DNA from 3 places in the Erwinia sp. AK-PDG3-5 genome. Region 3 is predicted to be linked to each of the others. Evidence: predicted binding sites of a transcription regulator. Region 3 holds the regulator's gene; each other region holds the start of a gene.
The links. The regulator Fur, encoded in region 3, represses iron uptake genes when iron is present. The targets are predictions, from matches to a motif close to ATAATAATGAGAACNACTATCAA.

Region 1 (5,536 bases), 2.2 Mb from region 3:
GACGCCGCGACAACGCGGGCGATGATGCATATGGTGGCAAAGTTGCACTATCAGTCAGACATGGCTCAGGTGGACATTGCTAAAAAACTGGGCGTATCGACCGCCACCATCTCGCGGCTGCTGAACAAAGCCCGCGCGGCGGGGATCGTGCGGATCGAGGTGGTGGAACTGACGTCGCCTGAAGAGATCACCGCCGATCTTATCCAGCGGCTGGGGCTGAAAAGCGCCGCCGTGGTGGAGCCACCGCCGACCAATATCCTCGGCTCGCTGGCCACGCCGCTGGCGGGCTTGCTGCAGCAGGCCGATCTGGCGGCCGGTTCGGTGATTGGCATTGGCTGGGGCCGCGCGGTGCGGGAAGTGACGATGGGCGGCCTGCCCAAAATCCCTGGCGTGATGACGGTCGCGATGAATGGCGGGATGCAGCAGGCGGCGGCACATTTTCAGATCAATGAATTTGTCCGTCAGGCGGCGGAACAGATGGGCGGCGTGCCGCATTTCCTGCATGCGCCTTACCTGACCTCGCCAATGTTGCGGGAGGCATTTCTGGCTGATGCGGGCGTACAGCAAATTATTTCACTGTGGGATAATCTCGACGTGGCGATTGTCGGCGTGGGCTTAACCCATCATCTGCCCGCCCCGTCAGAAACCACCACTGCCACTGCCAATGAGCAGGCGCTAAGCCAGGCGGCGGGCGACGTGCTGCGGCATTACGTCACCGAAAGCGGTGAGATCCTGCACTGGGATGGCGAAGAGCGGATGATCGCCGCCTCCACCGCCCAGCTGCGCAATACCACGCTGAGTATTGGCGTGGCGGCCACGCCGGAAAAAGCGGCTGGCATCATTGGCGCGGTGCGCTCCGGGATGATCAACGCGCTGGTGACCGATGTCACCACCGCCCAGGCAATCCTCGACCGCTTGATGGTGGAGTGATAATAATTCCCCCTGATTTATTCGGGGGCGTTATTTTTATCAGCATGTTATGCGTTTTTCAGAATTATCTTTCCGCGCAAATAACAATAAGAATGGTTATCAAAACCATTTGGAAAATTGAATAATTGGTATTAAGGCGAGAATAGTTATCACTTAACTATCATAATGTTACGAACAGCAAATAATAAGATAAAAGCCGCAAGTAACGGTTTTTATTTAGGCAACATGCGTGCATAATTGCGCCCAATGACACTTCTAATAATATCCCATCATCGCTAATGGAGCCTTTATGCTGACTGCCGACATGACCGCCAAACTGAACGATCAATTAAACCTGGAGTTCTACTCTGCCAATCTGTATCTGCAGATGAGCGCCTGGTGTGCTGACAAAGGTTTTGAAGGGGCTGCGGCCTTTATGCGTGAACATTCCGTAGAAGAGATGCAGCATATGCAGCGTCTGTTTAACTACCTGAGCGACACCGGCGCGATGCCGGTACTGGGCAGCATTGCGGCTCCGCCGGTAACCTTTAACTCGCTGAACGAAGTGCTGGAGCAGGCTTACGAGCACGAGAAGCTGATCACCGGCAAGATCAACGAGCTGGCGCACGCCTCAATGACCACTCAGGACTACTCAACCTTTAACTTCCTGCAGTGGTACGTTTCCGAGCAGCACGAAGAAGAGAAGCTGTTCAAATCCGTGCTGGATAAACTGGCGCTGGTTGGCACCGGTGGACAGGGCATGTTCTTCGTTGATAAAGATCTGATGAAGATGAGCACCACCAGCACCCCACAGGCTTAAGCCGCGTCAGTTTGGGCGCTATAGCCCAAGCTAAAAAAACGCCTGACAGCATTTGTCAGGCGTTTTGCTTTTCAGCGGCAGGGAAAACGGGGCTTACTGCTCTTCAAGCGGGAATTTGACGCCCTGGCAATGCATCCTGAACAGCCTGGCGAGGTGCGCGCCCATTGGGGTGAGCGTGGTGTCCTTGCGTTGAATTAAATAGAAGGTCGCTTTGGGCAGCGGCTCCTTAATCTTTAGTGCCACCAGATGATTGCCGAGGATCGGATCGGAAATCACATCCAGCGAGAGGATGCTGACAAAGTCACTTTGCGCCACCAGGCTGGTGCAGGCCATAAAGGTTTCGCAGGTGACGCTGATCGCCGGGGCCATGCCCATATCGGTAAACAGCTCGTGCAGCAAGCGGTAGTAACTGCCCTTCGGCGTCGGCATTGTCCAGTCGCAATCTTGCAACTCCGCCAGCGAGGTAGCGTGTTCCAGCGGATGCCCTTTGCGCACCACCACCCGATATTCCCGCTCCATAAGACGCTCGTAGCTGAGTTCATTATCCAGATGGCTCTGATAATAGGTATTGATGGTGAAATCCAGCTCGCCCTGACGCAGTTCGGGGATCATCGACACCAGCTGACCTTCAACAATTCTGACCTTCACCTTGGGGTACTGGCGATGAAACTGAGTTATCACCTGCGGCATAATGGTGCGGGCAATACTTCCGCCCACGCCAATGTTGACCGACCCGCCGGCATGGCCCAGCCGCTGCTGAATATCCTCCTGCGCCACCCGTAACTCTTCGAGGATCAGGCTGGCATGTTGAAAGAAATTATCGCCGACATCGGTCAACTCAACCCCCTGCCTGCGGCGGATAAACAGCCGCGCACCAAGGACTTCCTCCAGCTCCTGAATCGATTTAGTTAACGCCGGCTGAGACAAATTGGATGCGCGGGCGGCGGCACGGATACTGCCCGACCGGGTGACATCGACAAAGGCACGGAGCTGATGAAGCTTAATGGAAGCAGGCATAAAACCTCGACAGTGGTGATAACCGGTGTTTATCAAGGCAAAGATATTGGCATCTTCTTCCCCCTGCTGCCAATGTGTACAGTCAAAAAAAAGACACATTCTCCACCCGGCCCTTCTGTTGGCCATTTGGTACCCCCGGCAACATCGTTTTTGACTGACCCGGCGCGGCTTTTTGCGCCCGTATCCAGACACCTGTTTACCCGTCCCTGATAAATTTCGGGCCCGTTTTGCTGCCTGCAAAATTTATCCTGTCATTCTGAGGAAGAGAAAATGGAACAAGCTGTTGCTGATTTCGTCCGTGAAATCGCCCCCACCCTGCAAACCCGACGACGCGACCTGCACAAATATGCCGAGTCCGGCTGGTTAGAATTCCGCACCGCCACCCTGGTGGCCGAAGAGCTGCACCGGCTGGGATACCCGCTCAAGCTGGGCAGAGAGGTGATCGACGCTGACGCCCGCATGGGCCTGCCGTCTGCCGAGGTGCTGGCGCAGCAGGAGCAGCGGGCGCTCAGCCAGGGCGCCCTGCCGCAATGGCTGTCACATTTTTCCGGCGGCTTTTGTGGCATCGTCGCCACCTTAGACACCGGCCGCCCAGGTCCGGTGATGGCTTTTCGGGTGGATATGGATGCGCTGGACGTGATTGAGCTGCAGGCGGAAGAACACCGCCCGTTCGCCGACGGGTTTGCCTCCTGCAACGAGGGCATGATGCATGCCTGCGGCCACGATGGTCACACCTCGATAGGCCTGGGGCTGGCTCAGGTGCTGAAGCAGTTTGAGTCCCAGCTGTGCGGCACCATCAAGCTGATTTTCCAGCCGGCCGAAGAAGGCACGCGCGGTGCGAAATCGATGGTTGCGGCCGGCGTGGTGGATGACGTCGATTTCTTTACCGCCATCCATATCGGCACCGGCGTCCCGGCCGGAGAGCTGGTCTGCGGCAGCGATAATTTTATGGCCACTACCAAGCTCGATGTCACCTTCCGTGGCGTCGCCTCCCACGCCGGTGCACGGCCGGAAGAAGGGAACAATGCCCTGCTGGCGGCGGCTCAGGCCACGCTGGCGCTGCATACCTTACCGCAGCACAGCGGCGGCAGCTCGCGCATCAACGTCGGCGTGCTGCAGGGCGGCACCGGCCGTAACGTGGTGGCCGATCGCGCCTTTATGAAGGTGGAAACCCGTGGCGCAACCAACGACATTAACGACTTTATCTACCAGAAAACCCTGCAGGCACTGGCGGGCGCGGCGGCGATGTATGGCGTGCAGCACGAGGTGACGCTGATGGGTGCGGCCCGCAGCAGCAAGCCGACCCAGCCGTGGGTCAACTATATTCGCCAGCAGGCCAGCCGCATTCCTGAACTGACCTCGCTGGTCGACCAGCGCGGGCAGGCCGCCGGATCCGAAGACGCGACCTATATGATGGAGCGCGTAAAGGCGCTGGGCGGCCAGGCCTCCTACATCATCTTCGGCACCGAACTGAGCGCCGGGCACCATAACGAGAAATTCGACTTTAACGAGCAGGTGATGGCCACGGCGGTGAAAACCCTCGCCGCGCTGGCGCTCAATATTCAGGACTTCAGGGAGGAGGCGTAATGTCTGACGAATTCAGCGCCTTTGTCGCGCACTATATCGACAGCAACCAGTCCCGCTTCACCGCCCTGAGCGATGCCATCTGGGATCATCCCGAAACCCGCTTTACCGAAACCTTCTCGTCTAATTTGCTGGCGACGGCGCTGGAAGAGGAAGGCTTTGCCGTCGCGCGCGGCGTGGGCAACATCGACACCGCGTTTATCGCCAGTTTTGGCAGCGGCAAGCCGGTGATTGCGCTGCTGGGCGAATACGATGCGCTGGCCGGATTAAGCCAGCGGTCAGGCTGCGCCACGCCCGATCCGCTGGTCGAAAATGGCAACGGTCACGGCTGCGGTCACAACCTGCTGGGCACCGCCGCGCTGGCCGGTGCCTTTGCGGTCAAGGCCTGGATGACCCAGCAAGGCATACCGGGCACCGTGCGCTTCTACGGTTGTCCGGGTGAAGAAGGCGGTTCCGGCAAAACCTTTATGGTGCGCGAAGGGCTGTTTGATGACGTCGATGCTGCGCTGACCTGGCACCCGGAAGGCTTCAGCGGCATGTTCAATACCAGCACGCTGGCCAATATTCAGGCCGCCTTCCACTTCAAAGGGGTCGCCGCCCACGCGGCTAACTCCCCTCACCTCGGTCGCAGCGCGCTGGATGCGGTGACGCTGATGAACACCGGCGCGAACTTCTTGCGCGAGCACATCATTCAGGAAGCCCGACTGCACTATGCGGTGACCAATACCGGCGGCAGCTCCCCCAATGTGGTGCAGGCCGATGCCGAAGTGCTCTATTTGATCCGCGCGCCCGAGCTTGATCAGGCAGAAAACATCTATCAGCGGGTGATCAATATCGCCAGGGGCGCGGCGCTGATGACCGACACCACCCTGACCCTGCGCTTTGATAAAGCCTGCTCGAATTACGTGCCCAACCGGGCGCTGGAAAGGGTGATGTACGGTTACCTGTGCGAGTACGGCATTCCTGATTACAGCGCCAGCGAGCGGCAGTTCGCGCACCAGATCCGTCAGACCCTCAGCAAGGAAGATTTGCAGAACGCTAAGCTGAACATCGCCCGCACCGGCGGCGCGGCAGGCAAGGACTGGGTGGCGGCGCTGGGTGACAAGCAGCTAATGGACGAGGTGGCACCTTACTGTGAATCCGACGAGGTGATGTACGGCTCAACCGATGTCGGTGACGTCAGCTGGATTGCGCCAACCGCGCAGT
Region 2 (5,536 bases), 1.8 Mb from region 3:
ATGCTGCTGATAGAAATCAATAAAGCGCTGCGCTTTCGCCTGATCATTCAGCGCTTCGCCCAGAATTTTCAGGCTCGGCACGGTGTTTTTCAGCAGGTCGACACGGGTATCGATATAGATTACCGGAATGCCCGCCGCAGTAAGCTGCATCTGGAAGCTGTTATGATTGCTTTCCTGTTTGGCATACACCGGCAGGATCACCAGATCGGGCTGCAGGGCGATCACCTTCTCCACGCTGATCTGGGTATAATTCGACTTGCCGACCAGCGGGATGGTCTTGATCTGCGGGAATGCGTCAACGTAACGATCCCAGCTCTGACGATCCAGCTTTTGCAGATCGCCCGGCCAGCCCACCACCCGTTTCGCCGGGTTGCCCTCTTCCACCAGCGCCAGGGTGTAAATCATCCGGCTTTCCCCCACCACGATCCGCTGCGGGTTATCCGGCACCTCTACCTTGCGTTGCAGAATGTCGGTGATGGTTTTCGCCGACGCCACGCTGCTGACCAGCATCAGCAGCAGGCTGATCAATGTCCTGTTCATCGCTTTTCCTGTTCTGTTTGCTATCAGAAATCGACAGACGCTTGCAGATACATTACGCGCGGCTCGCCTTCACTCACCCGCAGATTACCGCCACTGGACTGGTAATATTCCTTATCAAACAGGTTGTTCATATTCAGCTTCAGCTGCGTATGTTTCCCCACCAGCTGGCTGTCCCAGGCGATAAAGGCATCCGCCACGGTGTAGTCCGGCATGGTGAAGCTGTTTTCAGGATCGCCAGCACGGCTGCCGACGTAGCGTCCGCCGCCGCCAATACGCAGTTCGCCCGGCAGCCAGGAGAAGCGCAGGGTGTGGCTCAGATACAGGCTGCCCATATTGGTTGGCGCGTTGACCAGACGGTTGCCGACGTTATCCGGGTTAAGGTTGTCCTCAACGATCTCGGTTTTGTCATAGCTGTAGGTCGCCGTCAGGTTCCAGTCCTTTGCCACTTCGCCGTTGATTTCAACTTCAGCGCCGGTTGAGCGGGCTTTCGGAATGTTACGGGTCACGCCGTTGATAAATACCGACATGTCTTTTTCATCAATGCGGTACAGCGCCAGCGTGGCAGAAACCGCCGGCACCACCTGCCACTTGGCACCGACTTCATAGGTGGTGCCTTTTTCAGTCGAGGCGACGTTGCCGTCGTCATCGGTTTGCGTCGACGGGGTAAAGGACTGGCTGTAGCTGCCGTAAAGCGACAGATCCGGCAGGACTTTATACACCAGCCCCGCCTGTGGCAGGAAGCTGTCGCCCCGATCGTTCAGCGTGGTAGCGGGATTGGTCCAGCCGCTGCTGGCGGTCTGGGTGTAACGCTGGAAACGGCCGCCCAACACCGCGATCCACTTATCGGTCAGGTGAATGCTGTCTTTGGCAAACACTGACCGGCTGTAGAGGTTGGTTCGCAGGTTGCTGATCGTGTCGCTGACGGTGCTGCTGCTGACCACCGGTTCTTCACCATAAACCGGGTCGTACATATTGAAGGTTTTGGAAACTTTGCCGCGATAGGAATAGGCCTTATAGGTTTCGTCCTGCTCGTAGTCCACGCCGAGCATCAGATCGTGCTGCAAGCCCCAGATCTCCGGGCTGCCGCCGATATCCCATGACAGATAGGTGGTCTGATGGTTAAAGCCACGGTTGGCGTCCGCGCGGCGCGAGACAATCCCGGTGGTGGTGTCGATAGCGGTGGCCCTGACTTCGTTGCTGTCATAGCGGCGCTGCATCCAGCCATAATTAACGTGGGTCGCCCAGGTGTCATCAAGGTTATAGCCGTAATTGACGTTCAGCCGCTTATTTTTGCCGTAAGCATGGTTGGCGCTGTCGTCCAGCCGTTCGTTATACGGAATATCGACCGGTTTTTTGTTGATAAAGGCGGTGCCACGGTCATACGGGATATCGTATTTATTTTCCATGTAGCTGATATTGAACGAGGCTTTCTCGCCAAACCAACTCAGGGAAGGGGCAATCAGCGTATGCTGGTTCACGCCGAAGTTGCGCCAGTAATCTTCGCGCTGGCGTTCGGCAATCAACCGGAAGGCAAAACCATTGCCGAGCGGACCGGTGATGTCCACCGTACCGGCACCGCCGCCGAAGCTGCTGGATTCGCCGCTGATATGGGTATTCCACTCATACTGCGGCTTTTTGCTGACCAGATTGATCACGCCGCCAGGATTGAGAATGCCGTACATCAGGGAAGCCGAGCCTTTCAGCACTTCCACACGATCGATGGTTGAATCCATCGACAGGCCCTGATTGCTGCGGATGCCATCGAGGAAAATCGATCCGTCAGAGTTGGCGCCAAAGCCACGCTTAACGAAGCCATCTTCAATACCCCCGAGCGTATTGCCCTGGGTGACGCCGCTGACAAACTTCATCGCGTCGTTAACGGTTTTGACCTGGTAATCTTTGATCACCTGCGACGTCACCACGCTGACCGACTGCGGGGTGTCGTTACGCGGTGTGGCGGTGGTGCCGCCAATGGTCGCGGTATCCTGGCTGTAGCTGCCCACCGCCGTCGCCGGATCGGCATTGACGGTCAGGGTGCTCTCTGCCGCCAGCGCGGAGCCGCTGCCCAGCAGGCTGACAAACAGAACTAAATGCGGTTTTCCATGGAGGCGCGTGAAGGTGGAAAAGGAGAAACGTGGCGTTTTCATAAAGTGATTGCGATGTTGTTAGTGTTTTTGTGCGCGAATGATAATAACTTTCATTGTCATTATCAATCTCACTAATAGCCTGCGCCTTTTAGTAAATAAAAAAAGGGCCAGAAGGCCCTTTCTACATCGTGCGACACGCCGTTAACTGGCCAGCGTGATCTCGATTTCCAGCGCCGCCATTTCCTGGCGGGCGGAGTCCGGCAGATAGGGATCGGTAATAATCGCGTCAAAGCGGGCCAGCGGCAGCGCGAGGAAGGTGGCGATCTTGTTGTATTTTGAGCTGTCAGCCAGCAGCACCCGTTTGCGGCTCACTTCACTTACCGCACGCTTTACGGTGATCTTCTCCGCATCGGGGGTGAAGATCCCGCGCATTCCCCAGCAGGACGCGGAGATAAAGGCGATATCAATCGACAGTCCCTGCAACGCCAGCGCCGCCGCATCGCCGACGCAGGAGCGGTTATCGCGACAGAGCGTGCCGCCGGTGTGGATCATCCGGCACTGGCTGTTGTCGATAAAGAAGTTGGCAATCACAAAGTCATTGGTGACGATGGTTAAATCGTCCCGCATACCCAGCTCGCGGGCCAGCGCCAGCGTGGTGGTGCCGGCATCCAGATAGATGCAGCTGTTACGGGGAATATGCCGGGCCGCCGCTTCGCCAATCGCCTGCTTCTCCTGGCTGAACATACTGGTTTTATCCAGATGTGACGGCTCGCTGGCCAGTCGCTCGGTCGATCGCACGCCGCCCGACACCAGCATGACCGCGCCCTGCTCTTCCAGCTTCTGCAGATCCCGTCGGATGGTCATATGCGACACCGCCAGCCGATCGGTCAGTTCAGCAATGCTCACCACGCCCTTTTCCTGCACCAGCGCTAAAATTTGTTGATGTCTTTCGACCGGGATCATGGTCTCTCCTTGTGAGCGGGTTATCTGCGGGACAAGTGTAATGGAGCTGAGGCGCGGTCTGCACCCCAATTTTTATCATTTTATCACGCACTCGGGGAACTGCTCAGGTTTTGATCAGCAGACACAAAGACACATGCCACTGATAATAAAGGATTTAATACTTTATAACGCGATTCACAGGCATGTTAAACCTTGTGAAATACAGGTTAATTACTGTTAATTAATGTGATACAGGTCACCAAGTCTGGCGATAAAAGCGCCTATACTTCACACAACAAAACAAATAATCACCTAAATTAACACGGAGAGCGTATGCCTAACGCATCATCAATGTCGGTCTGTGTCGTTGGCCTCGGGTCTATGGGCATGGGCGCGGCGCAATCCTGTATCAAAGCCGGCCTGAACACCTACGGTGTTGACCTGAATCCCGCCGCGCTGCAAACGCTGCTGAGCAGCGGAGCCAAAGCGGCCGAAACCCGTGCGGATGGCTTTGCCGAACAGTTAGATGCGGTGCTGTTGTTGGTGGTCAATGCGCAGCAGGTGAACCAGATCCTGTTTGGTGATAACGGCCTGGCGGCCCATCTGAAGCCCGGGACCGCGGTAATGGTGTCCTCCACCATCTCTTCGCAGGATGCGCTGCTGATTGAACAGCGTCTGGCGGAGCATCAGCTGATTATGCTGGATGCGCCGGTCTCTGGCGGTGCGGCGAAAGCGGCGCTGGGCGAGATGACGGTAATGGCCTCCGGCAGCGATAAGGCCTTTGCGCTGCTGCAACCGGTGCTGGATGCCGTGGCAGGCAAGGTCTACCGCATTGGTAGCGAAATCGGTCTCGGCTCGACGGTGAAAATCATCCACCAGCTGCTGGCAGGCGTGCATATTGCCGCCGGTGCCGAAGCGATGGCGCTGGCGGCGCGCGCCGGTATTCCGCTGGATACCATGTATGACGTGGTCACCAACGCAGCGGGGAACTCGTGGATGTTTGAGAACCGTATGCGTCACGTGGTGGACGGTGATTACTCGCCAAAATCGGCGGTGGATATCTTTGTCAAAGATTTGGGTCTGGTGGCCGACACCGCCAAAGCGCTGCACTTCCCGCTGCCGCTGGCCTCCACCGCCTTTACTATGTTCACCTCCGCCAGCAACGCCGGCTATGGCCGTGAAGACGACAGCGCGGTGATCAAAATCTTCAGTGGCATTACCCTGCCAGCGAAAAAGGAGCCGCAATAATGCGCCTGGGCGTGATAGCAGATGACTTTACCGGTGCCACCGATATCGCCAGCTTCCTGGTGCAGAACGGCATGGCGACGGTACAGGTAAATGGCGTGCCGGCCGAGCCGCTGGCATTGGAGGCTGAGGCGATTGTTGTCAGCCTGAAATCCCGCTCCTGCGCAGCGGAGAAGGCGGTTGCCGACTCGTTGCAGGCGCTGGCATGGCTACAGCAACAGGGCTGCGAGCGCTTCTACTTTAAATACTGCTCGACCTTCGACAGCACCGTCAAAGGCAACATCGGTCCGGTTACCGACGCGCTGCTGGCCGCGCTGGGCGAAACCCAGACCATCATCTCCCCGTCACTGCCGGTCAATGGCCGCACGGTGTATCAGGGACATCTGTTTGTGATGGATCAGCTGCTGTCGGATTCCGGTATGCGCCACCATCCGGTGACGCCGATGACCGACAGCAACCTGCTGCGTCTGATGGAAGCCCAGAGTGAAGGCAAAGCCGGACTGATCAACAGCCAGACGCTGGATCGGGGTGCCGACGCCGTGCGTCATGCGCTGGCTGAACTGAAACAACAGGGCGTGCGTTATGTGGTGCTGGATGCGCTGAACGAACAGCATCTGTTGACCCAGGGCGAAGCGCTGCGGGAAATGACGCTGGTGACCGGCGGTTCCGGCCTGGCGATCGGTCTGGCCCGTCAGTGGGCAAGCAGCGCCCATAACAGCGCG
Region 3 (5,536 bases):
AGTGACGGACAATCTTGCCGCCCAGCATGGCGTGGATTGCGCCGGACTGGGGGCTGACTGGGCCTCCTGTAACCGCGCAACCATTAGCTTCACCAATCCTGGCCCCGCCATCGACAGCAAAGACTGGGCGATTTATATGTCTAACGTGCATGAAACGCTAAAGGTCGAAAGCGATCAGTTTCGCATGGTGCATATCGTCGGGGATTTAACCCGTCTGGAGCCGACAGACAAATTCAAAGGCATTGCGGCGGGTGAAACCATCGAGATCCCGATCGTGAATGAATACTGGCAGCTGTTTATTACCGATGTGATGCCGCGTTGGTATGCGACCTCTGGCGATGCCACGCCGAAAATCCTCGTCAGCACGGATACCGAGGAACTGACCGATTTTGTGGAGCCTTTTGGCACACAGTGGAAGCGCACCGCAGATGATAAGAACCTGTTGATGGATGCCCAGGGCCGCTTTACTAAAAACAGCGATGTCGCCCCGATGGCCGCGTCCACTTTACGTGGGCAAATCCTTCCCACCCCGTTGAAGGTTTCGGTGTTCTCTGATGATGCGGATCTCTCTGCTGGGGTCAAGCTGGAACTCGCAAGCCTGTCGGCAGAGAAAGCCGACGCCATACAGCAGCGTTTTGCGTTGATGGGTATCAAAGCGCAGCCCAATGGATACCCGATTACCACCCGGGTGAGCCAAAAAGGGTTCGATAAAAAGTTGGCCGTTCCGGGGGGATACACGCTGAATATTGGCAAGGACAAGGCTGAAGTGGTGGGTTATGACCAGAGCGGCGTGTTCTACGGTTTACAGTCGATCCTGTCGCTGATCCCGGCCGATGGCAGCCTGAAAGTGGCGACGTTAAAGGCCAGCGATGCGCCGCGTTTCCAATACCGTGCGGTGTTCCTTGATGTGGCGCGCAACTTCCACAGCAAAGAGGGGGTACTGCGCTTGCTTGACCAGATGGCGGCGTGGAAACTCAACGTTTTCCATTTCCATCTGACCGACGATGAAGGCTGGCGTATTGAAATTCCAGGCCTGCCGGAGTTAACCGAGATTGGCAGCAAGCGTTGTCATGATCTCGAAGAGAAGCGCTGTTTGCTGCCGCAGTTGGGATCGGGACCAAACAGTGATAACAGTGGCAGCGGTCATTTCAGCCGTCAGCAGTATATCGATATTGTAAAGTATGCTGATGCGCGCGGCATTCAGGTCATCCCGGAAATCGATATGCCGGCCCACGCCCGGGCAGCGGTAATCTCGATGGAAGCGCGTTACGATCGCTTGTTCAATGCCGGTCAGGAAAAAGAAGCCAATGAATTCCGCCTGCTTGATCCCAGCGACAATTCCAACACCACCTCCGTGCAGCTTTACGATCGCACCAGCTATCTCAATCCGTGCCTGAGCTCTTCGTTACGCTTTACCGATAAGGTGATAGGTGAAATTCAGGCGATGCATAACGCCGCCGGACAGCCGCTGAAGACCTGGCATTTCGGCGGGGATGAAGCCAAAAATATTCGCTTAGGATCCGGCTATTCGGATAAGAACACTCCCGTTGCAGGCACCGGTTTACTGGACTTAAGCCAGCAAGATAAGCCGTGGGCAAAATCTCAGGTCTGCCAGGTGATGATTGAAGAAGGAAAGATCGAAGACCTGGATCATCTGCCGAGCGACTTTGCCCTAAACGTCAGCAAGCAGGTTAAGGCACACGGTATCGGCAAGATGCACGCCTGGCAGGATGGTATTAAAGACGCTATAAATGCCAAAGCCTTTGCAACGGACAGGGTTGCGGTCAACTTCTGGGATACGCTGTTTTGGGGCGGTTTTGATTCTGCCAATGACTGGGCAAGCAAAGGTTATGACGTGATCGTCTCCAATCCGGATTACCTGTATCTCGATTTTCCTGCCGAGGTGAATCCGCTGGAGCGGGGATACTACTGGGGAACACGCTTTACCGATGAACGAAAAATCTTCCACTTCGCGCCGGATAACTTGCCACAAAACGCCGAGACTTCCGTCGATCGCGACGGCAAACCCTTCACGGCTAAAACTGACAAGCCCTGGCCCGGCGCTCACGGCATCTCCGCTCAACTGTGGAGTGAAACCACCCGTACCGACGCGCAGGTGGAGTACAAGCTTTTCCCTCGCATTCTTTCCGTGGCTGAACGCGCCTGGCACCGCGCAGCCTGGGAGCAGGATTATAAAGCCGGCAAAGAGTATACCGGCGGCAAAACTCGCTTTGTTGACCAGCAGGCTCAGCTGAAGGACTGGCAGCGGTTTGCCAATCTTCTGGGGCAACATGAGTTGGCAAAACTGGATAAAGCCGGCATTGCCTATCGCTTGCCGATACCCGGTGGGGTGGTGCAGGACGGGAAGCTGATGGTCAATACCGAGTTACCGGGCTTAGCCGTTGAGTACAGCCTGGACGAAGGGGCGACCTGGCAGCAGTGGCAGGCGGATCAACCGCCGGCGGCGGCGGGTAAGGTTTTGCTGCGTACGCGCAGTCCTGATGGTCTGCGCGTCAGCCGGACGGAAACGCTGTAACGGGTCTACAGGCAAAAAAAAACCGGTGAAAGATCACCGGTTTTTTGCTGTTAGTGTAGATTACTTGTCGTGCAGCGTCTCATCTTCACGGCAGTCACCGGTTGAGCAGTGACCATAAAGGTACAGGCTGTGGTTACTGAGTTTGATGCCGTGGCGCGTGGCAATATCACGCTGGCGAGCTTCGATGTTTTCATCACGGAACTCGATCACCTTGCCACAATCCAGGCAAATCAGATGATCGTGGTGATGCTGCTGAGTCAGTTCGAAAACGGATTTACCACCTTCGAAATTATGACGGGTAACGATCCCGGCATCATCAAATTGGTTAAGAACGCGGTAAACCGTCGCCAGACCAATCTCTTCGCCCATGTCAATCAGACGCTTATACAAGTCTTCCGCACTGACGTGATGGCCCTCAGGTTCCTGAAGTACTTCCAGAATTTTAAGTCGTGGAAGCGTGACTTTCAGGCCGGCCTTCTTTAATGCGGTGTTATTGTCAGTCATGCGGATATTGTCCTGTTACTTTGCTAGTCACTTTGTGGCTGAAAAGCCCTGAACATCGGTCGTCGCGAAAAGCCAAACGTCTCATTATAGAACTGATATTTCGAAATGAACACCGCTGATGCATCTCAATCAAGGGAGGTAAGGAGAAGAGTCGTTACGTCCGTGAGAGCAAGCGGTTGGGCTAACATTTCGCTCTGCCTCATCATAGTCGCTATTAGAGCGAAAGGCGCTGAGAAAGCGGGTGACCGATGGCGATATTTTACAGATTTGCAGATGAAAGTTACAAAAATGTGTCTATTACTTCTATAGAAAAAACCACTGGCCTGATGTGAGATACCTCCCAATCAGGCCGGTCTGATTACGCTTCCAGGATTTCTTTCAGCTGGAGCTCGTCATAAATCTGTTTGACCCACTGCTCGGTGCGCTCACTGGTGAGTTCTGGCTGACGATCTTCGTCAATAGCCAGACCGAGGAAGTGCTTATCATCCGCCAGCCCTTTCGAGGCTTCAAAATGGTAGCCTTCAGTTGGCCAGTGGCCGACGATCACCGCGCCTTTAGGCTCAATAATGTCGCGGATGGTGCCCATCGCGTCACAGAAGTACTCAGCGTAATCTTCCTGATCGCCACAGCCGAACAGCGCAACAAGCTTGCCGTTGAAATCAATTTCTTCCAACGTCGGGAAGAAATCATCCCAGTCGCACTGCGCTTCGCCGTAGTACCAGGTTGGGATACCGAGCAGCAGAATATCAAAGGCTTCAAGGTCTTCTTTGCTGCTTTTAGCGATATCATGAACTTCAGCCACCTCTTTACCGAGCTGCTTTTGGATCACTTTTGCAATGTTTTCTGTATTGCCCGTATCGCTGCCAAAGAAAATGCCTACGATTGCCATGACTTACTAACCTCTTGAAACGTATTGATAGGGTAAAGGCTGCTTATTACAGATACCGGCAATGATAGCAGACAGCTACAGGGGGATAAATGAGTAATCCGCCTGCTTTTGTCGCTTTGTGCTTCACCGGGGGGGGCTGAAAGCGCCTGTTCAGCGGTCCCGATCGGCCAACTGCGCCATGACCATTTCTTCAATCAGCTCGCTGCGGCTCATATTACGCTGCTCGGCAAGCTGGTTCAGAGCATCAACCGCGTCACTGTTCATTTTCAGTTCAACGCGCTTCAGCCCGCGCACCTTATCGCGCTTGAGCTGGTTGCGTTTGTTGATACGCAGCTGCTCATCACGCGTCAGCGGATTGGTTTTTGGTCGTCCCGGGCGACGGTCATCTGCGAACAGATCGATCGTGGTGCGGTCCGTGTTTTCTTTTGCCATAGAATCGTGATACTGAAAGGCTGGAGTTCTGATGGTTCAGGCCTGATGTCGGCTGAAATTCGTGCAGCGACAGATTTTTAGCGCGCCATCATACCCCAGCGAAAGTCATGACGACAATGATTTAGCCATCTCAGGATATAATTGTTTTTACAGCGCAAAAAAACGGCGGATTGCGCGCAAAACAGCATCAGGTTTCTCGGCATGGACCCAGTGTCCGGCACCGTTGACCACATGCGCGCGGGCTTTGGGAAACTGAGCCAGCAGGGCATCACGATATTCATCGGCCAGGTAGGGGGAACGTTCGCCGCGAATAAACAGCGCGGGATGCTCCCAGGCCGGAACCGGCTGCCAGCCAATAATCCGATCGTAGCACTGCCACAGCACCGGCACGTTAAACCGCCATTCCCCTTGCTGAAAGGATTTCAGCAGAAACTGAATCACGCCTTCTTCTTCTATTGTTTCACGCATCAGCGCTGCGGCATCGCTGCGTTGCGTAATGCCTGCTGCGGTGACCGCCTTCAGGGCCGCAAAAATCGTATCGTGATGGCGGGTCGGATAAGCGACCGGTGCCATATCGATAACCACCAGCTGCTCGATGCGTTCTGGCGCCAGCGCGGTTAACGCCATCGCCACTTTTCCGCCCATCGAATGTCCGATGACCGCGACCCGGTCAATCCCTTCGGCATCCAGCGTTTCCAGCACATCGCGGGCCATCGCCTGATAATCCATCTGGTCATCACGTGGCGATAAACCGTGGTTTCTCAGGTCGATCTGCACCAGCTGGCGATCGTCCTTTAACCCTCGCGCCAACACGGACAAATTATCAAGGCTGCCAAAAAGGCCGTGGATTAACACCACGGGAACCTCAAGGCGGGCGGATTGTTCAGATAGCAAGCGGGTATTCAATTTCATAACAAAGTTCTTACTGTTGAAACGAGGGGTTAGGGTATCATAGATTCACTTTTTCCTGCCGTGACGGCCAGAAAGCGCCCGCCAATCTTTTTGCGGCATATTCTGACTTTTACTGGTATCAGGGGCTGGCGCTACACCCCGGCAGGATTTAACTTTATAATCCTCGTGTTAGAGCTGGAACGATCCTGTGCGGCTTGTTCAGGCAGCGTACAGACCGGCTCTTATCAGCAATAAATTGTACTGGATCAAGATGAAAACTATTG

Region 1: ftnA (non-heme ferritin) is a predicted target of Fur. The motif match lies at 1,011-1,033, and genes of this name have one in related genera.
Region 2: AC1UKS_RS01410 (TonB-dependent siderophore receptor) is a predicted target of Fur. The motif match lies at 2,725-2,747, and genes of this name have one in related genera.

The regions. Positions count from the first base shown of each region.
Region 1 is NZ_CM165967.1:804,591-810,126, reverse strand. Features, by position in the region: gene AC1UKS_RS03690 (sugar-binding transcriptional regulator) at 31-930, shown strand; gene ftnA (non-heme ferritin) at 1,220-1,729, shown strand; gene AC1UKS_RS03680 (LysR family transcriptional regulator) at 1,823-2,746, opposite strand; gene AC1UKS_RS03675 (M20 family metallo-hydrolase) at 3,017-4,333, shown strand; gene AC1UKS_RS03670 (M20 family metallopeptidase) at 4,333-5,536, shown strand, end outside.
Region 2 is NZ_CM165967.1:317,653-323,188, reverse strand. Features, by position in the region: gene AC1UKS_RS01415 (ABC transporter substrate-binding protein) at 1-540, opposite strand, end outside; gene AC1UKS_RS01410 (TonB-dependent siderophore receptor) at 564-2,687, opposite strand; gene ygbI (DNA-binding transcriptional repressor YgbI) at 2,829-3,590, opposite strand; gene ltnD (L-threonate dehydrogenase) at 3,903-4,817, shown strand; gene otnK (3-oxo-tetronate kinase) at 4,817-5,536, shown strand, end outside.
Region 3 is NZ_CM165967.1:3,318,406-3,323,941, reverse strand. Features, by position in the region: gene AC1UKS_RS15405 (beta-N-acetylhexosaminidase) at 1-2,536, shown strand, start outside; gene fur (ferric iron uptake transcriptional regulator) at 2,597-3,040, opposite strand; gene fldA (flavodoxin FldA) at 3,399-3,929, opposite strand; gene ybfE (LexA regulated protein) at 4,080-4,361, opposite strand; gene ybfF (esterase) at 4,509-5,273, opposite strand; gene seqA (replication initiation negative regulator SeqA) at 5,524-5,536, shown strand, end outside.